Regions from separate parts of the Pseudomonas yamanorum genome, predicted to be linked through region 3. Evidence: riboswitches for the same ligand, from Rfam matches in the RefSeq annotation. Region 3 holds a riboswitch; each other region holds the start of a gene.
The links. A riboswitch is a leader RNA that binds a small molecule or an ion and turns the genes downstream of it on or off. The one in region 3 is predicted to bind cobalamin.
Positions count from the first base shown of each region.

Region 1: linked by a shared signal. The riboswitch ahead of cobW (cobalamin biosynthesis protein CobW) and the one ahead of cobO (cob(I)yrinic acid a,c-diamide adenosyltransferase) in region 3 are both predicted to bind cobalamin.
Region 2: linked by a shared signal. The riboswitch ahead of BLU46_RS02845 (TonB-dependent receptor plug domain-containing protein) and the one ahead of cobO (cob(I)yrinic acid a,c-diamide adenosyltransferase) in region 3 are both predicted to bind cobalamin.
Region 4: linked by a shared signal. The riboswitch ahead of BLU46_RS30210 (CbtB domain-containing protein) and the one ahead of cobO (cob(I)yrinic acid a,c-diamide adenosyltransferase) in region 3 are both predicted to bind cobalamin.

Region 1 is NZ_LT629793.1:6,494,475-6,499,756, reverse strand. It holds gene cobN (cobaltochelatase subunit CobN) at 1-2,993, opposite strand, end outside; gene cobW (cobalamin biosynthesis protein CobW) at 2,997-4,058, opposite strand; cobalamin riboswitch at 4,152-4,353, opposite strand; gene BLU46_RS30220 (winged helix-turn-helix transcriptional regulator) at 4,350-4,868, opposite strand; gene fabF (beta-ketoacyl-ACP synthase II) at 4,982-5,282, shown strand, end outside.
Region 2 is NZ_LT629793.1:583,438-588,719, reverse strand. It holds gene BLU46_RS02845 (TonB-dependent receptor plug domain-containing protein) at 1-1,374, opposite strand, end outside; cobalamin riboswitch at 1,469-1,677, opposite strand; gene lexA (transcriptional repressor LexA) at 1,779-2,396, shown strand; gene imuA (translesion DNA synthesis-associated protein ImuA) at 2,396-3,007, shown strand; gene BLU46_RS02830 (Y-family DNA polymerase) at 3,015-4,430, shown strand; gene BLU46_RS02825 (error-prone DNA polymerase) at 4,406-5,282, shown strand, end outside.
Region 3 is NZ_LT629793.1:1,704,968-1,710,249, forward strand. It holds gene cobD (threonine-phosphate decarboxylase CobD) at 1-103, opposite strand, end outside; gene cbiB (adenosylcobinamide-phosphate synthase CbiB) at 96-1,004, opposite strand; gene bluB (5,6-dimethylbenzimidazole synthase) at 1,001-1,651, opposite strand; gene BLU46_RS08250 (cobyrinate a,c-diamide synthase) at 1,648-3,039, opposite strand; gene cobO (cob(I)yrinic acid a,c-diamide adenosyltransferase) at 3,036-3,647, opposite strand; cobalamin riboswitch at 3,728-3,964, opposite strand; gene BLU46_RS08260 (PQQ-dependent sugar dehydrogenase) at 4,064-5,282, shown strand, end outside.
Region 4 is NZ_LT629793.1:6,489,127-6,494,408, reverse strand. It holds gene fabF (beta-ketoacyl-ACP synthase II) at 1-902, shown strand, start outside; cobalamin riboswitch at 939-1,154, shown strand; gene BLU46_RS30210 (CbtB domain-containing protein) at 1,250-1,438, shown strand; gene BLU46_RS30205 (CbtA family protein) at 1,450-2,148, shown strand; gene BLU46_RS30200 (cobalamin biosynthesis protein) at 2,145-2,537, shown strand; gene cobM (precorrin-4 C(11)-methyltransferase) at 2,621-3,367, shown strand; gene nfuA (Fe-S biogenesis protein NfuA) at 4,277-4,861, opposite strand; gene BLU46_RS30175 (acyltransferase family protein) at 4,921-5,282, opposite strand, start outside.

The DNA of each region.
Region 1 (5,282 bases), 2.3 Mb from region 3:
GCGGCCAGTGGGTTCAGGTCGTCGGGCTCGTCCAGCGCCGCCACGGCTTGCACCGCCGCGTCGAACAGCCGGATCAGGTTGGCGAACGCATCGCGGAAGAAGCCCGACACGCGCAAGGTCACATCGACACGTGGCCGGTCCAGCAGACTGATGGGCAGGATTTCAAAGTCATCCACCCGCTGGCTGCCCGTGGCCCATACCGGGCGCACGCCCATCAGTGCCATGGCCTGGGCAATGTCGTCGCCGCCGGTGCGCATGGTGGCAGTGCCCCACACCGACAGGCCGAGCTGGCGCAAGTGGTCGCCATGATCCTGCAGGTGACGCTCAAGAATCAGGTTCGCCGACTGGAAGCCGATGCGCCAAGCGGTGGTAGTGGGCAGGTTGCGCACATCCACCGAGAAAAAATTGCGACCGGTAGGCAACACGTCCAGGCGGCCCCGGCTCGGCGCACCGCTGGGCCCGGCCGGGACGAACCGCCCGCTCAATGCATCCAGCAACCCGCGCATTTCCGCCGGGCCGCAAGCATCCAGGCGGGGCGCGACGACGATGCGCAGGCTCTCGATCACCGACTTGACGTCTTCCCAGCCGGGCTCTTCAAGCTGTTCCACCGCACCTTCCAGCGCCTGCTCGATCAGGCGCGCGGCATACAGCTCCAAGCGTTCACGGGTGTCGCCGGCGGTACGCCACAATTGCGTGTCGATATCCTGCAACACCAATGGACGACGCCCGGTCCACGGCTCGGCCAAGGCGCAATCCAGCGGATCGAAACCCAGCTCGAAAGCCTTGGCCAATACCCGCAGCAGACTCGATTGCGGCCCGCGCCCATCGCCACGCGGAATACGCAGCAAGGCCAGCAAGGTGTCGATGCGCAACCGGCCCTCGGGCGACTCACCAAAGATGTGCAGGCCATCGCGAATCTGCGACTCCTTCAAGTCACACAGGTAAGTGTCCAGGCGCGGCAGCCAGATCGCCGCGTCGGCGTCGCTGTCGAGGTTCTCGTCCAGGGCCAGTTCCTGGTCGATACGGGTTTCCCGCACCAGCTTGAGGATGTCCTTTTGCAGCTCGCGGGCCCTTCGTGGGTCGAGCAATTGCGCTTCGTAATACTCGTCGGCCAGCAGCTCCAGGTCGCGCAACGGGCCGTAGGTTTCGGCGCGGGTCAGCGGCGGCATCAGATGGTCGATGATCACGGCCTGGGTGCGGCGCTTGGCCTGGGCGCCCTCGCCCGGGTCGTTGACGATAAACGGGTAGATATTCGGCAGCGGCCCCAGCAATGCGTCCGGCCAGCAGTTTTCGGAAAGCCCGACGCCCTTGCCCGGCAGCCACTCCAGGTTGCCGTGCTTGCCGACGTGGATCACGCCGTGGGCGCTGTAGGTCTGGCGCAACCAGAAGTAGAACGCCAAGTAACCGTGGGGCGGCACCAGGTCCGGGTCGTGATAAACGGCACTGGCGTCGACCTGGTAACCCCGGGCCGGCTGGATGCCGACGAAGGTCAGGCCGAAACGCAGGCCGGCAATCATCATGCGGCCGTCGCGGAACATCGGATCGGTATGAGGTGTGCCCCAGCGTGCCAAAACCGCTTGGCGGTTAGACTCGGGCAAGCGGTTGAACATCGCTTCGTAGTCGTCGAGCGCCAGGCTTTGGTGACACGGACGCAGGTCGAGGCTGTCCAGGTCGTTGCTGACACCGCCCAACAGTTCCTGGATCAGCGCGGTACCGCTTTGCGGCAACACGTCCGGCAGCGGATAACCTTCAGTCTTTAATGCACGCAAGATGTTCAGCGCGGCGGCTGGGGTGTCGAGCCCCACGCCATTGCCGATACGCCCATCCCGGGTCGGGTAGTTGGCGAGGATCAGCGCGATGCGCTTTTCGCCATTCGGCACCCGCGCCAGCTCCACCCAACGCCGTGCCAGTTCGGCGACGAAGTCCATGCGCTCCGGCTGTGCGCGATAGCACACCACATCCGACTGGCTGCGCTCGCTGCGCCAGGCCAGGTCTTTGAAGCTGATGGGCCGGCTGATGATGCGCCCGTCCAGTTCCGGCAACGCGATGTGCATCGCCAGGTCCCGGGGGCCGAGGCCTTGCTCGCTGGCCTGCCAGCCGGGCTCGTTGTCCTGGGCGCAAATCGCCTGGATCACCGGAATATTGCGGCGAAACGGCCGCAAGTGCGGGGCTTCGGGGCTGGATTGGGCAAAGCCGGTGGTGTTCAGAATCACCGAGGCGTGCACTTCGTCCAACAAGTCCTCGACCACCGTCAGGCAGCCTGGCTCTTTCAAACTGGCCACCGCCATCGGCAGCGGGTTAAGACCCGCCGCCTGCAAGCGTTGGCAAAAAACATCGATAAAGCCGGTGTTGGCCGCCTGCAAATGGGAGCGGTAGAACAGCACCGCGGCCACCGGAAAATCAGCTTGCCAGTCAGCCTGCCAATCGTTGAGACGGGCATTTGCTTTACGCGGGTGATAAATCGCCGTGCGCGGCAGGGTTTGCGGCTCGCTCCAGGCGTAATCGCGGCCAAGATAGCCCGCAGCCAGGCAGCGATAGAAATCCAGCGCATTACCCAAGCCACCCTGGCGCAGGAAGTGCCAGAGCCGGTCACGCTCCTCGGCACCCACGGTGCTGAGACCGCTGAGTTCCGGGTCCGGGCGATCATCCCCCGGCACCAGAATCAGCTGCACTCCACGCTCGGCCAATTCCACCAAGCGCTCGATACCGTAGCGCCAATAACCGATGCCGCCGTGCAGCGAAATCAGGATGACCTTGGCGTGACGCAGTACCTCATCCACATACAGGTCGACCGAGGCATGGTTCTGCACCTGCATCGGGTTGGCCAGCCGCAGGCTCGGGTAATCCTCGGGCAACTGCTGGGCCGCTTCGGCCAGCAACGCCAGGCTGGAATCACCGCTGCACAGGATTACCAGCTCGGCGGGAGTCTGTCCAAGGTCGGCAATGTTGTCATCCGAAACGAAACCGCCGGGCTGGGTCCTGAGCAGGTGCATGGGTTAAACGCTGAGGGCGGCGCGCAGTTGCGCTTCAAGCAAGGCGGCGTCCAGTTCCTGGCCGATCAGCACCAAGTGCGTGGCGCGGGGCTCATCGGCGCGCCAGGCGCGGTCGAAGTGCTTGTCAAAACGGGTGCCCACGCCCTGGATCAGCAGGCGCATCGGTTTGTTCGGGATCGCCGCAAAACCCTTGACCCGCAGGATGCCGTGCTTGACCACCAGTTGGGTCAGGGCGTCCAGCAGCAGGCTTTCGTCAGCCTGGGGCAGTTCGATGGAGATGGAATCGAAGGCGTCGTGATCGTGGTCGTCTTCACCTTCGTGATGATGATCGTGATGGCTGTGGCGACCGTCGATATGTTCTTCGGAGCCCGCGCCCAGGCCGATCAACACGTCCAGCGGCAGGCGACCGCTGCTGGCTTCGATGATTTTGACCGCCGGCGGCAGTTCTTCAGCCACTTCCAGGCGCACACGGGCCAGGTCTTCAGGGCTGATCAGGTCGGACTTGTTGAGGATCACCAGGTCGGCGCTGGCCAGTTGGTCGGCGAACAGCTCGTGCAGCGGCGATTCATGGTCCAGGTTCGGGTCGAGCTTGCGCTGGGCGTCGACCTGGTCCGGGAAGGCGGCGAACGTGCCGGCGGCCACGGCCGGGCTGTCGACCACGGTGATCACGGCGTCAACGGTGCAGGCACTGCGGATTTCCGGCCACTGGAACGCCTGGACCAAGGGTTTTGGCAGGGCCAGGCCCGAGGTTTCGATGAGGATATGGTCGAGGTCGCCGCGACGGGCCACCAGTTCGCGCATCACCGGGAAGAACTCTTCCTGGACCGTGCAGCACAGGCAGCCATTGGCCAATTCGTAGACGCGGCCGTTGGCTTCTTCTTCGGTGCAGCCGATGGAGCATTGCTTGAGGATTTCACCGTCAATGCCCAGCTCACCGAACTCGTTGACGATCACCGCGATACGGCGCCCCTGGGCGTTATCCAGCATGTGGCGCAGCAAGGTAGTCTTGCCCGAGCCGAGGAAGCCGGTAACGATGGTGACGGGGAGTTTGGCCAGTGTTTTCATCGGATGCCCTTTGGGGCGGGCATACGGGACGAGTGGCCCTGCGCGGGTGCGCAGAAGCAGAATTCGCCACCGGATCACCCCGCCCGGTTGAAGTAGAAAATCGGTTGCGAGGCAGGTCTCCTGGCTTGGGGCTTGCCGGCGGTGAGGCCGGCGCTGGCTGCGCCTTCCCGCCTTGTTCAGGCAGTGGCGTGGCAGTCAGATAAACCCTTTACAGTTGCGGGGGCAGCCGCGGCATTGACCGCGTTCCCTTCTTAGCTTCGGCCTGGGCCGAAGAACCTCGAAGGTGCAAGGCTACGCAGTGCGCGGGGACGGGTCAATGTCCGAGCGTTTGGCGCGAAGCAGCGCCAGGCGCTCCAGCATGCCCTCGCTGGCAGCAGGCCCGGCTTGAACGCTGCATTGCTCGACGGACACGCGCACACCGTCGGCGTCCACCACCGCCACTTCCACCGGGCGCCGGGTTTCCCGGTCAACCAATTGCAGGCTTTCGCCTTCGTTGGCGAAATGGCGGTTGCCCCAACCGACGAACGCCATAATCACCACCCGGAAATCCTCGCCGACCGGCGTCGGCACGTACTCGAAACGTGGCGGCCGCTCGCTGTATTGCCGGCGCTCCAACAGCCCCGCGTCCACCAGGCTGTTGAGCCGGCGAGTCAGCATGTTCGGAGCGATTCCCAGGCTCTGTGAAAACTCGTCAAAGCGCCGCAAACCTTGCAGCGCGTCGCGCATGATCAGGATGCTCCACCACTCGCCTACCCGTTCCACTCCACGGGCTACCGGGCATTCGGCATTCACCAGCGACTTACGTTGCATTGCAGTTCCTCTATGGGGCGGCCCCGGAAATTTAAGCTATCGAATGTTACTTTCATAATGATAGCTTCGTCTATGCAATGCTACCAACCTGAAATTTGCGGAGCTAAGCGATCATGAGTAAGCGAATTGTTGTGACCGGCATGGGTGCAGTGACCCCGCTGGCAACCGGCGTGGAACAGACCTGGAAACGCCTGCTGGCCGGTGAATCCGGGATTCGCAGGCTACCCGAGGCATTGGTCGGCGACCTGGCAATCAGCATCGGCGGCCAAGTGCTCGACCGCACCCAGGACCCTGAAGCCGGCTTTGACCCCGACACTGTCATCCCGGCCAAGGAACAACGCAAGATGGACCGGTTCATCGTGTTTGCCCTGGCAGCCGCGCAAGAGGCCCTGGCCCAGGCTGGCTGGAGTCCGC
Region 2 (5,282 bases), 1.1 Mb from region 3:
CGGCTTGAGGTTGCGGTTGCCTTTCTCATCGTCTTCGTTGACGAACAGTTGCTCGGCATTCGGCAGTTTGTAGGCGGTGCCGTATTGGCCGCGCAGGGCCCAGTTGTCGTTGAGGTCATAAAGCGAAGTGAGCATGCCGACGGTGGCGCTGTCACCGCCGCTCATGGCTTCGTGGCGTACGCCGATGCTCGGGTGCCAGTTCGGCAGGGCTTCGATATTCGGGCGCAGTTGGGTGTACAGCGCGTGGGCCTGGGCCTTGTTGTCGTCGATGATCAATACATCATCCTGGCCCTTGAACCACTGGTTATCGGAACCGAATACCAGCACATGCTCGCCGGGCAACACGGCCTTGCCTTCGGCCTGCACGCCCCAGTCGGTGAAGCCCCAGTAGTCGTTGTGGTTGATGACCTTGGTGCCGCCGCCTTCGACATTGTTGAGGCGGGTGTAGCGCGTGTCCCAATCGTTGATATGCCCTTTGACGAAGTAGCTCAGGCGCTCGTTGATGCTTTGCTCGAAGGTCGCCGTGGCGATTTGCTGCACGCGGTCGTTGGTGGTCTTGTGGTTGTCCACCGGGCGGGCGAAATCCAGGTTGGCGTCGGCGTATTGGTAAAACAGTTCCAGGCGCGTGTCATCGCCAAACGACTGGATCGCCTTGGTGCCGAAGGTGGTGACTTCGTAGGAGCGCTTCTTGTCGGTGACGTTTTTCATGTCGCGGTTGCGAAACGGTTGGTAGCCCTCGGAGACGTTGCGGCTGACGTAGGCCAGCAAGCCGAGGTCGCCAAACCCGTTATTGAAAATCTTCTCGACCCGGGCATCGCCGGTGGTGCCGCCGAAGGTGTCGGCACCCAGGTTCACCTCGCCGGACGCCTCGCGGGTTTGCGGGCTGCGGGTGACGATGTTGATCACCCCCGACACCGCCTGGGTGCCGAACAGCAGGCTCTGGCCACCCTTGAGCACTTCGATGCGCTCGATGGCGTTGGCGGGCAGGGTGTCCAGATACAGGCCGCCGTACAGGCGGTTGTTCAGGCGCACGCCGTCCAGCAGGATCAGCGTGTCGTCGTTGCGCCCGCCCAGCAGTGAATAAGTGCCGTAGTCGAACGGGCCATTCTTGGGTGCCACGTACAGGCCGGGGATGAACATCTGCATCACGCGCGACACATCGGCGGCGGGGCCGGCGCGTTCAATCTGTTCGCGGGTGACGATCTCAACCTTGCTGCCGTACTGGGCCATCTCGGCCACGGTGGTGGATTCCACCGACGGTGCGGAAACGTTAAGTTGCTTGAGTTCCAGGGTGTTGTCGTCGGCCAGCAGCAGGGGGCTGAACAGGCAGCCGAACAACAGGCCGGGCACAGGAGTCTTGAAAGGTCGAATCATAGTCTTCTCGGAAAAGTATCTTTCGCGAAAAGCACGCACGAGTAGGCACCGAGCACACGCCAATACCGGCCCATGCCCGCCCACCGCAGGATTTTGCCAAACAGAATTCCAGGCCGGTCTCCGGGCTCACGCGTATGGACACCTTCACCTTCCCATGGCGCGCTGGCCACAGTGGTGTGTCGAAGGGGTCACGCGTCTACCGTTGCGGGGGCAGCACCGGACTGGCTCAAAAAAAGAGCGGCACCGGTTTCCCGTTTCACCCCAAGCACGGCGGCAGGGGGCACCTGAAACAGGCCGGCATCTGAACATTCGAAAGACCGTTCGTCAACTTGGCGGGGACTTTTCCGGTGGCTGCATGGGAAGCGACTGACGGATATTGCCAGAAAATTCCCACAGGAGTACAAATGTACTCCATGACGAATCTAACGCCCCGCCGTACCGCCATCCTGACCTTTATCCGCGACCGAATCGCGCAGCAAGGCCAGTCTCCCAGCCTCGCCGAGATCGCCGAGGCGTTCGGCTTTGCCTCCCGCAGCGTGGCGCGCAAGCATGTGCTGGCGCTGACCGAGGGCGGCTTTATCGAGGTCAACCCCAACCAGGCGCGCGGCATTCGCCTGCTCAATCAGCCGGCGCGGCCGGAGCTGCTGGACATCCCGGTACTCGGCCGGGTGGCCGCCGGCTTGCCCATTGGCGCCGACGCTGAAGTGCATAACCGTCTGCTGCTTGATCCCTCCATGTTCGCGAAAACCCCGGACTACCTGCTGCGGGTACAGGGCGATTCGATGATCGAAGACGGCATCCTCGATGGCGACCTGGTGGGCGTACGCCGCAGTGCCGAGGCCTTGAACGGGCAGATTGTGGTGGCGCGCCTGGACGGTGAGGTCACCATCAAGCGTTTCGAACACGTCGGCGAGCGCGTGCGCTTGCTGCCGCGCAACCCCGCTTATCAACCCATCGTGGTGCGGCCCGATCAGGACCTGGCCATCGAAGGGGTGTTCTGCGGTTTGGTGAGGCAAGGCTGATGGGCGCCGTCGTTGCACTGGACTCGCTGTTCAATGGCGGCCGGGTCTGGAAAGGCCGGCCTGCCGCGCCGCCCGCCAGCGTCCATCCCACCGGGCTTGCGGCTCTGGATGCAGTGCTGCCCAGCGGTGGCTGGCCGGAAGCGGCGTTGAGTGAAATCCTGATGGCGAAGGAGGGCGTGGGCGAGTTGCAACTGGTGTGGCCGACCCTGGCGCGGTTGTCGGCGGCCGGCGAGCGCATCGTGCTGGTGGCGCCGCCTTACACGCCGTACCCCCACGCCTGGCAAAACGCCGGGGTGGATGTGCGCCAGCTTTCCGTGATCCAGGCCGATGAACGCGATGCCTTGTGGGCCGTGGAGCAATGCCTGCGTTCCGGCAGTTGTGGCGCGGTGCTGTGCTGGCCGCGAAAGGCCGATGACCGGGCCTTGCGCCGCTTGCAGGTGGCGGCGGAAACCGGCCAGACCCTGGCCTTTGCCTGGCGCTCCTTGAACGAGGCCATCAACCCGTCACCGGCCGCCTTGCGCCTCGCGGTAGAGGCGAGCCCGGCGCAAGTGCGTGTGCTCAAGTGCCGGGGCGGCCTGGCCCATCCCGCGCCCATTGCGCTTGGGCACTGAGGTTGGCATGCGCTGGGTGTGTATTGTCTTCCCGCAATTGGCGCTGGACGGGGTGCTGCGTCTGCGCCCCGAACCGGATCAGCCATTGGCCCTGTTGGCCGGCACGCCGCAACGACGGGTGCTGCAAACCGTCAATGAGGCCGCGCGCAAGCTCGGCCTGCGCCCCGGCCAATCCCTGACGGCGGCCCATGCCTTGACCAAGGCTTTTGCCTGCGCCGAATACGACCCGGCACAGATCGAATACTGGCAGCAATTTCTTGCGGCCTGGGCCTACCGTTTCAGCTCCCAGGTCAGCGTGTATTACCCACGGGCGTTGTTGTTCGAGATCGAGTCGAGCCTGGGCCTGTTCGGGCCCTGGCCGTTGCTCGAAGCGCGCTTGCGCAAGGAACTGACTGACCTGGGGTTTCGTCATCGCATCGTCGCCGCGCCGAACCCGGCGGCGGCGCGGATTCTGGCGAATGCCTACGACGGCCTGGCCGTGGCCGATGAGCAAGGCCTGCAACAAGCCCTGGCGCCGATCCCCATCGACCGCGCCGGCCTCGACCCACACGCCGCCACCGCGTTGTCGCGTATGGGCTTGCGCACCCTGGCCCAGGTGCAGGCATTGCCCCGGCATACCCTGGCCCGGCGTTTCGACGCGGCGCTACTCAAGCACCTCGATGCACTGTGCGGGCAACGGCCCCTGGCCCTGGCGTTCTACCAACCGCCGGACCAGTTCGATGTGCGCATCGAGCTGAATTTTGATGTGCTGTCCCACCAGGCTTTGCTGTTTCCCTTGCGCCGTTTGACCGGCGATTTATCGGCGTTCCTGTGTGGCCGCGACAGTGGCGTGCAGCGTTTTGACCTGCACCTGGAGCACGCCGCAGAACCCGACAGCGTGATCAAGGTCGGCCTGCTCAGCGCCGAGCGTGACGCAGCAATGCTGTTCGAACTGGCCCGTGGCCGCCTGGAGCAAGTGCAAGTCACCTCGCCGGTGCGTGGCTTTCGCCTGGTGGCCCAGGACCTGCCGGTGTTTGTGCCCCAGCGCCAGGACCTGTTCGACGAGCGCCCGCAACAAACCCTGCCGTGGGAGCAACTGCGCGAACGCCTGCGGGCGCGGTTGGGGGACGAAGCGGTGCAAGGCCTGCGCTTTCACGCCGACCACCGCCCGGAATGTGCCTGGCAAACCGGTGCTGACAGTCGCCCGTGCACACCCTCAAATAGAGTGCAGCGCCCGGGTTGGTTGCTGCATGAACCGACGCCCCTGGCCGAGCAAGGTCTACACATCCTGATGGGCCCGGAGCGCATCGAATCCGGCTGGTGGGATGGTGCCGATGTGCGCCGCGATTACTACCTGGTGCGCACCCGCGCCGGCCAACAGGGCTGGGCTTATCGCACCGTGGGCGAAAGCGGCACACTGTGGCTGCAAGGCTGGTTCGCATGAAGTACGCAGAGCTGCATTGCCTGTCCAACTTCAGTTTCCAGCGTGGCGCCTCCAGTGCCCGTGAACTGTTCGAGCGGGCCAAACAGCAGGGTTACGAGGCGCTGGCGATCACCGATGAATGCACCTTGTCGGGTATCGTCCGTGCCTGGCAGGTGGCCAAGGAAGTCGAGTTACCGCTGATTATCGGCAGCGAGATGCGCCTGGAAAACGGCCCGAAGCTGGTGCTGCTGGTGGAGAACCTGGAGGGCTATCAGCACCTGTGCCGGCTGATCACCATCGCCCGCCGCCGTGCAGAAAAAGGTCACTACCGCCTGCTGCAGGAAGACTTCACATCCGTGCGAGGTTTGCTGGCGTTATGGATGGTCGAAGACACCGACACCCAGGCCCATATCCAATGGCTGTGCAGCACCTTTACCGATCGCCTGTGGCTGGCCGTGGAGCTGCATTGCGGCCAGAACGATGCCCGCCACCTTGAACAACGCTTGAACCTGGCCGCCAGCCTGCACCTGCCGGCGGTGGCCTGCGGCGATGTGCATATGCATGTGCGTGGCCGCCGTGCCTTGCAAGACACCATGACCGCGATCCGTCACCACGTACCGGTGGCCGAAGCCGGTGCGCGCCTGCATCCCAATGGCGAACGGCACTTGCGCAGCCTCGACGCATTGGCCGCGCTGTACCCGGCACACTTGCTGGAAGAGTCCCTGAACATTGCCCGGCGTTGCACCTTCGACCTCAGCCAACTGCGCTATCAATACCCGAGGGAACTGGTGCCCGAAGGGCAAACGCCTGAGAGCTGGTTGCGCACCTTGACCGAAGAGGGCATTGCCCAGCGTTGGCCGCACGGCGTGGACG
Region 3 (5,282 bases):
GAAACGGCCATGGCGCCAGACCACTGGACAGGTCCAGCCAATCGGCCTCTGCAATGCCGTATTGCAACGCCGCCTTGCGCAAGCGGCCACCGTGCTCAAGCATAAAATTCAGCCCCCACACACAGGATCAGCAACCACAGCCACACGCCGCGTTGCACCAGTTGCCAGCCACGCTCGATGGAATCCGCATCTGCCGGCGGGCCTTCGCCCAGTTGCGGGCGCTGGTGCAGCTCGCCGTGATAAATCGCCGCGCCACCCAGCTCCACGCCAAGGGCACCAGCGCCTGCCGCCATCACCGGGCCGGCATTGGGGCTGTCCCAGGTCGGGCCCTGAGTGCGCCAGCATTTGAGGGCCAGGCGGGTTTTGCCCAGCAGCGCGTAGGTCAACGCCACCAGGCGCGCCGGAATGTAGTTGAGCACGTCATCGATCTTTGCTGCGGCCCAGCCGAAACGCTCAAAGCGTTCATTGCGATAGCCCCACATGGCATCCAGGGTGTTGCTCAGGCGATAGAGCACCACGCCGGGCACGCCGGCGACCACAAACCAGAACAAGGCGGCAAATACCGCGTCGCTGCCGTTTTCCAGCACCGATTCGGTGGCTGCACGGGCGACTTCGGTGCGATCCAGCTCGCTGGTCTGGCGGCTCACCAGATAGCTGACACGCTTGCGCGCCTCGTCCAGATCATCACTGCGTAACGCTTGCGCCACCGGCAGCACGTGTTCGCCGAGGCTGCGCATGCCGAGGGCGCAATACAGCGCGAGGATTTCCAGGACCCAACCGATGTAAGGCGCCCACGAGAGGGCCGTGGCCAACAGGGTCAGCGGCACCACCGCAATCACCCATGCGGTAACGCCATGGCTGCGCCAGCCACGGCCGCCGGAGTTGAAACGCTGCTCGATACGCCCGGCAAAATTACCGAACGCCACCAGCGGATGCCAGCGCCTGGGCTCGCCCAGCAGCGCATCCAGCGCCACCGCAGCGACACTCAGCAAGGCCACACTCATTGACTCACTCCCCAAACATTCTCATACAACATGTCACTCAGTGGCCGTGGTTCGGTCCAGCCTTCGAGCTGCAACATCGGTGCCGGGTAGAACTCGGTCACCGGGCCCAGGCACAACACGGCCAGCGGCTTGGCGCCGGGCGGCAGGCCCAGCAGGTCGGCCAGGGCCTGGGGCTCGAACAGCGAGACCCAGCCCATGCCCAGCCCTTCGACGCGGGCTGCCAGCCATAGATTCTGGATAGCACAGGACAACGATGCCATGTCCATTTCCGGCAAGGTACGGCGCCCGAAGATATGCCGTTCGCGATCGTCCATCAACGCCGCCACCAGTACTTCGGCGCAGTCGTTGATGCCTTCGACCTTGAGCTTCATGAACTGGTCGGAGCGCTCGCCAAGGGCCTCGGCGGTGCGTACCCGTTCTTCTTCCACTAACTGCTGGATCTGGCCGCGCAGGTTGCGGTCGCTGATGCGGATAAACCGCCAGGGCTGCATCAACCCGACGCTCGGCGCCTGGTGGGCGGCTTGCAGCAGGCGGTGGAGCAATTCAGGCGCGACGGCGCCGCCGCTGAAGTGGCGCATGTCGCGGCGTTCGGCGATGGCGCGGTAGACGGCTTCGCGATCGGCTTCCGGAAAGGCGTTGTCCGTCATGGCCTCATCGCGGGCAAGCCCGCTTCCACCGTAGATTGCGTTTCAACTCGGTCAAGTGTGGGAGCTGGCTTGCCTGCGATGGCGGTCTCAAGGCCCGGCGCAAACAGCGCAGCCACCGCCGTCGGGTTGGACGGGAAGTAAAAGTGCACGTAGGAAGCCGTCATCCGGCCCTGACGATAAACCGCCTCGGCGCCACGCCCACCATTCGGGCTCAGGCCCCGGGCAATCGGCTGCCACTCGGTGCTGGTCAACGAATGATGGTAGGTGTGACCGCGCAACAGGCCTTCTGGCAGTTCGACGTTTTGCAGGGCCAGCGCCGCCAGACGTTTCTGCATCACGGCATCACCCTGGAGCAGGCCGACCAGTTCGGCACGGGTGCCGTCGACATCGGTGAGCGAGTCCAGCAGATAGAGCATGCCGCCGCATTCGGCCAGCAGCGGCTTGCCGGCAGCGTGATGGGCGCGAATGGCGTCCAGCATCGCGGTATTTTCCGACAGCGCCTGGTGATGCAGTTCCGGGTAACCGCCGGGCAGGTAGAGGCTGTCAGCTTCGGGCAATGCGCGGTCACGAATCGGCGAGAAGAAGCACAGTTCGGCGCCCATCGCCCGCAGCAGGTCGAGGCTGGCGCCATAGGTAAAGGCGAAGGCTTCGTCACGGGCCACGGCGATGCGTACGCCGGCCAGTAACGGCTCAGCCTCGATCATCTCGGGTGCGGCGAACTCCACCGGCGGTGGCAGCGCTACCTCACAGCTGCTGCCCAAGGCTTGGGCGGCGGCGTCGAGGCGCAAGTCGAGGTCGTTCAGTTCACTGGCCTGCACCAGGCCGAGGTGGCGGCTGGGCAACTCGATGCCGGTTTCCCGGGACAGTGCCCCGTACCAGCGCAGGCCTTCGGTGAGGCTGCCTTCAAGCAGTTGCGCATGGCGCAGCGTGCCGACACGGTTGGCCAGCACACCGGCAAACGGCAGGTCCGGCTGGTAACGCGCCAGGCCCAATGCCAGGGCGCCGAAGGTCTGGGCCATGGCCGTGCCGTCGATCACCGCCAGTACCGGCACACCAAAGTGCCGCGCCAGGTCGGCGCTGGAGGGCGTGCCGTCGAACAGGCCCATCACGCCCTCGATCAGGATCAGATCGGCTTCGCCCGCCGCTTCCCACAGCAACCGGCGACTTTCCTGCTCGCCCACCATCCACATGTCCAATTGATAGACCGGCGCACCACTGGCGCGCTCGTGGATCATCGGGTCCAGAAAGTCCGGGCCGCATTTGAACACCCGCACCTTACGCCCCAGGTTGCGGTGCAAACGGGCGAGCGCGGCGGTGACGGTGGTTTTGCCCTGGCCGGACGCCGGTGCGGCGATCAGGACAGCAGGACAGTGACGGGGCTGATTCAAAGTTCGATGCCTTTCTGCGCCTTGATACCGGCCTGGAAGGCGTGCTTGAGCATGCCCATTTCCGTCACGGTGTCGGCCATTTCGATCAATTCGGGTTTGGCGCCACGGCCGGTGACCAGCACGTGTTGCATCGGCGGGCGGGCCTGCAGGTCGCTGAGTACCTGGTCCAGGTCGAGGTAGCCGTGCTTGAGGGCGATGTTCAGCTCGTCCAGCACCACCAGGCCGATGGCCGGGTTCTGCAGCATTTCTCGGGAGACCGCCCAGGCGGCTTCGGCGGCCACGATGTCGCGCGCACGGTCCTGGGTTTCCCAGGTAAAACCTTCGCCCATTACGTGGAAGCGCACCTGCTCGGGGAAACGGCGGAAGAACAGTTCTTCGCCGGTGCTGTTGCGGCCCTTGATGAACTGCACCACGCCGCACTGCATGCCGTGGCCCATTGCTCGCGCGAGCATGCCAAAGGCAGAGCTGCTCTTGCCTTTGCCGTTGCCGGTGAGCACCAGCAGCAATCCGCACTCGTTCGGTGAATTGGCAATGCGCTCGTCAATCACGGCTTTTTTGCGCAGCATGCGCGCCAGGTGGCGTTCGTCACGATCGGGGGATTCAGTCATGGCAGCTCTCCGTTGGGGCTGGACAAAAACGGCGGGCAGGAAAAAGACACATACAGACAGCCAAGCATCGCCCACCGTGATGCTGTTGGATGGATCAGGCCGGTCTCCGGGCTCATGAGTGGCATCGGATGCCGAGGGTGCGCCTTCCCATATCGCGGGCGATACAGTGGCTTAAGGCACCGTCTTGACTCATTTACCGTTGCGGGGGCAGCGCCGGGATCGTGGCGGCACTGTAGAAAAATGCGCTCACTCACCGGCTTCCCTGTTTCACTCAGTCGGCGCGTACGCCACAGAGCACCTGAAACAAGCCGCGAAGGTTAGTGGGTTGGGGGGGGAGCGTCAATTAAAGCCGGACATGCGCGTGAACCATCGGGCCGCTGCGCTCCTCTACCACTACAGGTATTAAGGAGAAAACCATGCACAAGACCCGACTTGCCCTACTGATCATGCTCGCCGGCACCCTCGCCGCCTGCGGCGAAAGCTCTACCCTGCAAGTGTCCGACGGCACCGGGCCCTCGCCCAAACTGCCGGAACCGAATAAAACCCTGATCCCCACGGTGAACATCGCCCCGGCCATCGGCTGGCCCGAAGGCGCCAAGCCTACCCCGGCGGCAGGCACCCAAGTGGCAGCGTTTGCTGAAGGCCTGGATCACCCGCGCTGGCTGTACGTACTGCCCAATGGCGATGTACTGGTGGCGGAAACCAACGCACCGCCCAAGCCGGATGATGCCAAGGGCATTCGTGGTTGGGTGATGGAGAAAGTCATGGGCCGTGCCGGGGCCGGCGTGCCGAGCCCGAACCGCATCACCCTGCTGCGGGACGCCGACCACGACGGCGTAGCCGAAACCCGCACGGTGTTCCTGGAGAACCTGAACTCGCCGTTCGGCATGACACTGGTGGGCAACGACCTGTATGTCGCCGATTCGGACAAGTTGCTGCGTTTCCCCTATCAGCCAGGCGAAACCTCGATCAAGGGAGCCGGCACCACGGTGACCGACTTGCCGGGCGGCAGCATCAACCATCACTGGACCAAGAACGTGGTCGCCAGCCAGGACGGCAGCAAGCTGTACGTCAGCGTGGGCTCCAACAGCAACGTCGCGGAAAACGGCCTGGAAGCCGAAAAAGGCCGGGCCGCGATCTGGGAAGTGGACCGTGCTACCGGCCAGCACCGCATCTTCGCCTCCGGCCTGCGCAACCCCAACGGCATGGCTTGGGAACCGCAGAGCGGCAAGCTATGGACCGCAGTCAACGAGCGCGATGAAATCGGCAGCGACCTGGTCCCGGACTACATCACCTCGGTCAAGGATGGCGCCTTCTACGGCTGGCCCTTCAGCTACTACGGGCAGCACGTGGATGTGCGCGTGAATCCGCAGAACCCGGAGCTGGTGGCCAAGGCGATTGCACCGGACTACGCGGTGGGTCCGCACACAGCTTCCTTGGGACTGACCTTTGCCGAGGGCAGCAAGTTACCGGCGCAGTTCAGCCATGGCGCGTTTATCGGCCAACATGGTTCGTGGAACCGCAAGCCCCACAGTGGCTACAAGGTGATCTTCGTGCCGTTTGAGGCCGGCAAGCCAAAAGGCCAGCCGGTGGATGTGCTGACCGGCTTCCTCAACAGCGACGAGAAAGCCATGG
Region 4 (5,282 bases), 2.3 Mb from region 3:
TTGCCGAGGCCGTTCGTACGGCTGACAGCAAAGGGCCACGCCGCCTGTCGCCGTTCACGATCCCGTCATTCCTCGGCAACATGGCAGCCGGGCATGTGTCGATCCAGCACCAACTGAAAGGCCCGCTCGGCTCCCCCGTCACCGCTTGCGCCGCCGGCGTACAGGCGATTGGTGATGCCGCTCGGATGATCCGCGCAGGGGAAATCGATATCGCCGTGTGTGGCGGCGCCGAAGCCTGCATCCACCGGGTCAGCCTCGGCGGTTTTGCCGCAGCACGTGCACTGTCCAGCGATTACAACGACACGCCGGCATTGGCTTCCCGCCCATTTGATCAAGGCCGAGATGGATTTGTGATGGGCGAAGGTGCCGGGATATTGGTGATCGAGGAGCTGGAGCATGCACTGGCTCGCGGGGCCACGCCTATCGCCGAGCTGGTGGGCTACGGTACCAGCGCCGACGCCTATCACATGACTTCAGGGCCGGAAGATGGCTCCGGTGCGCGCCGGGCGATGGAATTGGCGATTGCGCAAGCGGGGATCAGCGCCGCACAGATCCAGCATTTGAACGCCCATGCCACGTCGACACCCGTAGGTGACAACGGCGAACTGGCGGCGATCAATACGCTGTTCGGTGCAAATGCCAGCGTCGCGATCAGCGCCACCAAGTCGGCGACCGGCCATCTGTTGGGCGCAGCGGGCGGGATCGAGGCGATCTTCACTGTGCTCGCCCTGCGCGATCAGATTGCCCCGGCGACCCTCAACCTGGACAACCCGGACCCCGCTGCCGAAGGGCTGGATATGGTCCGAGGTCAAGCCCGGCCGCTGCCGATTGAATACGCGATATCCAATGGATTCGGATTTGGTGGCGTGAATGCCAGTGTGTTGTTCAAACGCTGGAGTTAACGCGGCGATTTGACGTCCATCGCCCGCCCATGCTCTCCTACACATCTTGTTTCGGGTGCCCTTCACAGGGTGAAACGGGAAACCGGTGAGTCATGTTCCTTTACTCAAGGGCGTGACGAGTCCGGTGCTGCCCCCGCAACGGTAAGCGAGTGAAGCGTCAAATCCACTGTGCCTCCAGGGCATGGGAAGGTGATGCTTTCAAGGCCCAGGCCCCTCGCAAGCCCGGAGACCGGCCCGAAAAAATCAGATAACAAACCCGCGGTGGGCGGGCGCTGTTCAGAACCCTGCGTGCCTGGCTCGCGGGGTTTTCATGCGCTCGTGCACCCTGAACCCTGAAGGGACGCGCCATGTCGATCATCAGCAGCACCGCCTCTACCGCCAGCACCACCGCCACCCTGAGCCAACGCCTGACCGCCGCTATCGGCGCGTCGATCCTCGGCGCGTGCCTGGTGTATTTCGCCGGTTTCTCGCACATCGAAGCGGTGCACAACGCCGCCCACGATACCCGCCACAGCGCCGCGTTCCCGTGCCACTGAGACCTGCCGACATGATCAAGCGTATTGCCCAAACCGCAGGTTTCACCGGTCTTCTGGCCGCCTTGCTGCTGACCTTGCTGCAAAGCTTCTGGGTTGCCCCACTGATTCTGCAGGCGGAAACCTTCGAAAAAGCCCCCGTGGCCACCGAAGTGCATGAGCATGCCGGCGCTGCAGCCCACAGCCACGACGCCGAAGCCTGGGAGCCGGAAGATGGCTGGCAGCGCGTGCTGTCGACCACAGGCGGTAACCTGGTGGTTGCCGTGGGCTTTGCCCTGATGCTTGCCGGCCTGTACACCCTGCGTGCACCGACCCGTACGGCTCAAGGCCTGCTGTGGGGTCTGGCCGGTTACGCCACCTTTGTGTTGGCGCCAACCCTGGGTTTGCCGCCTGAATTGCCGGGCACGGCTGCCGCAGACTTGGCACAACGGCAGATCTGGTGGATCGGCACTGCCGGCTCCACCGCTGCCGGTATCGCGCTGATCGTGTTCGGTCGCAACTGGTTGCTGAAAGTCCTGGGCGTGGCGATCCTGACGGTCCCGCATGTGATTGGTGCGCCACAGCCGGAGGTCCACTCGATGCTGGCACCGGAAGCCCTGGAAGCTCAGTTCAAGGTTGCCTCGCAGTTGACCAACATTGCCTTCTGGCTGGCGCTGGGCTTGATCAGTGCGTGGCTGTTTCGCCGTAACCGTGATGGTCAGTATTCGGCATGATCCTGGCGGTGGGCCTGGGTTGCCAGCGGGGTTGTTCTGTCGACGCCCTGCTTGAGCTGTTCAATGCCGCCCTCGCCGAGGGTGGCATTGAACGTCAGCGCATCACTGCGTTGGCCAGTCTTGATCGCAAACAGGATGAGCCGGGGTTGCTGGCGCTGGCTCAGGTTCTGGAGTTGCCGTTGGTGTTTTTCAGTGCGGCGCAATTGGCGTCTTATGAAGATCGATTGAGCCATAAGTCTGAGACGGTTTTTGCTTATACCGGCTGCTACGGCATCGCGGAAAGTGCCGCCCTGGCCCTCGCAGAACACCTGTCCCAAGGCCCTGCTACCCTGCTGGTCACCCGCAAAAAAACCGCCCAGGCCACCTTTGCATTGGCTTGCGCCGGCTGAATTCCCGATAATCGTCAGCTTTGATCATGAGCAATCTTCATCTGGAGGGCTGCTCGCGTGCTTTTTTTCACAGGAATGAATCCATGACTGTCTTTTTCATCGGCGCCGGTCCAGGTGACCCGGAACTGATCACCGTCAAGGGGCAGCGGCTGATTCGCAGTTGCCCGGTGATTATCTATGCCGGTTCGCTGGTGCCGGCGGCGGTGCTTGAGGGGCATCAGGCGGAGCTGGTGGTTAACAGTGCGGAGCTGCATCTGGAGCAGATCATTGGGCTGATCAAGACGGCCCATGAGAAAGGCCAGGATGTGGCGCGGGTGCATTCCGGGGATCCGAGTTTGTACGGGGCGATTGGGGAGCAGATTCGGCTGTTGCGGGAGCTGGGGATTGGGTTTCAGATCATTCCTGGGGTTACGGCAGTGGCGGCGTGTGCGGCGTTGTTGGAGGCTGAGCTGACGTTGCCGGACATTGCGCAGAGTGTGATTTTGACGCGGTATGCGGATAAGACGGCGATGCCTGAGGGTGAGGCGTTCAGTAGTTTGGCGCAGCATGGGACGACCATGGCGATTCATCTGGGGGTGAATCATCTGGAGAGGATCGTGGCTGAGTTGGTGCCTCACTATGGGGAGGATTGTCCGATTGCCGTGGTGCATCGGGCGACCTGGCCGGATCAGGATTGGGCCATTGGTACGCTGGCGGATATTGCCGGGAAGGTGGCGGCCAAGGGGTTTCGGCGTACGGCGTTGATTGTCGTGGGTCGGGTTTTGGCCAGTGACGGTTTTGGTGAGTCGTCGTTGTATCGCGCGGGGCATGCGCATCTGTATCGGCCCTGAGGGGGGTGGTGATGGTGTACATATCCGTTATTTAGGTAACGGCCACCTAGGGTTCCGCTCTTACAGCGGCTCACTTTTGAACAGCGCAAAAGTAAGCAAAACGCTCTTGCCCCACCACTCGGCACCTCGCCTAGGCTCGGTGTGCCCTCACTCCGGCTTTGGACCGTGGGCCGCCGTCATGGGCCATCCTTGGCCCAGGACGGCTAACCCGGCGTCCTGCCGGGTTACCCACGCTCCAAAGCCTGCGTTCGGCCAGCGTGGTTTAACGGGGCGCCTAAGATCAAGATCAAAAGCAGATCAAGGGCACAGCGGCCTACCGGCCGGCTTGAGTGTTGAAGAGCAAAATCAAAAGCTAAAGCGGGCACGGTCAAATGTGGGAGCTGGCTTGCCTGCGATAGCATCAACTGGGTGTACCTGATGCACCGAGTTGTCTGCATCGCAGGCAAGCCAGCTCCCACAGAAAAGCAGCGCCACCCCGCCCGTAGCAGCTGTCGAGCGCCAGCGAAGCTGCGTGCTTTTGATCTGCTTTTGATTTTGATCTGCGGGCCCCGTTAACCACGATGGCCGCAAGTAGGCACGGTGGAGCGGGTAAATCGGCAGGGATGCCGATTTAGCCGCGCCGGGCCATGGATGGCCCGTCGCGGCGACCCGCGGAATCGTGCCGGAGTGCGGGCATGCCGAGCCTAAGCGAGGCACCGAGTGGTGGGGCAAAGACCTTTTGGTTACTTTTGGGGCGTTTGCCAAAAGTGACCCGCTGTAAGAGCGGAACCCTAAGTGGCCGTTACCGCAGCAACGGATATGTACACAAACCCCCAACCTAAAATCTCACAAACACCACGCAACCCGCTGATTCAAAATAAAAAACGGCGCTCACGAGGCGCCGTTTTTCCACATCAGCAGCGAACACCCTTAGTAGTAGGCGTTTTCTTTCTGCGTATGGTCAGTCACATCCCGCACACCCTTAAGCTCCGGAACCCGCTCAAGCAGCGTACGCTCAATCCCCTCACGCAAGGTCACGTCCGCCTGGCCACAGCCCTGGCAACCGCCACCAAACTTCAACACAGCAATACCATCATCCACCACATCAATCAGGCTCACCTGACCACCGTGGCTGGCCAGCCCGGGATTGATCTCGGTCTGCAGGTAATAGTTGATGCGCTCGTTAATCGGGCTATCCGCATTAACGTTCGGCACCTTGGCGTTCGGCGCCTTGATGGTCAGTTGGCCACCCATACGATCAGTGGCGTAGTCAACCACCGCATCGTCAAGGAAAGCTTCGCTGAACGCATCGATATACGCCGTGAAGCTTTTCAGCCCCAACGCCGTATCTTCAGGTTTTTCTTCTCCCGGCTTGCAGTAGGCAATGCACGTCTCTGCGTACTGGGTGCCGGGCTGGGTGATAAAGACGCGGATCCCGATGCCCGGGGTGTTCTGCTTCGACAGCAGATCAGCCAGGTAATCGTGGGCGGCGTCGGTAATGGTAATAGCGGTCATGGAAACTCCTCGCAGGCTTGCCGGCAGTTTACGCCAAATTATTACCGAGGTACAAAGTCCTAGTATTTTTGTCGGAAAAGAACCAACCGTTCGTCGCCATCGAACCAGCCTTTGAGCCGACGATAACTGCCCTTTTCCAACCAGTGATAGCTGGCCAACGACCCAAGGGCGATCAACACCACGCACACGCCGAGCATCACGTAGGCATTGACCCCATAACGCTGGGCGACAAAACCGCCGGCGGACAACACCAGCACGTGCATCAGATAGACCGAATAAGAACAATCCCCCATCACCTTGAGCAGGCGGCTGCGCTCGAAATAGCGTTCCATCGAGATACAGGCCACCACCAGCACCGCACTCGGCAAGCCCCAGGTCAGGGCGCGAGGTGATGCCGGCCAGTGATAAATCGCCAGCAGCG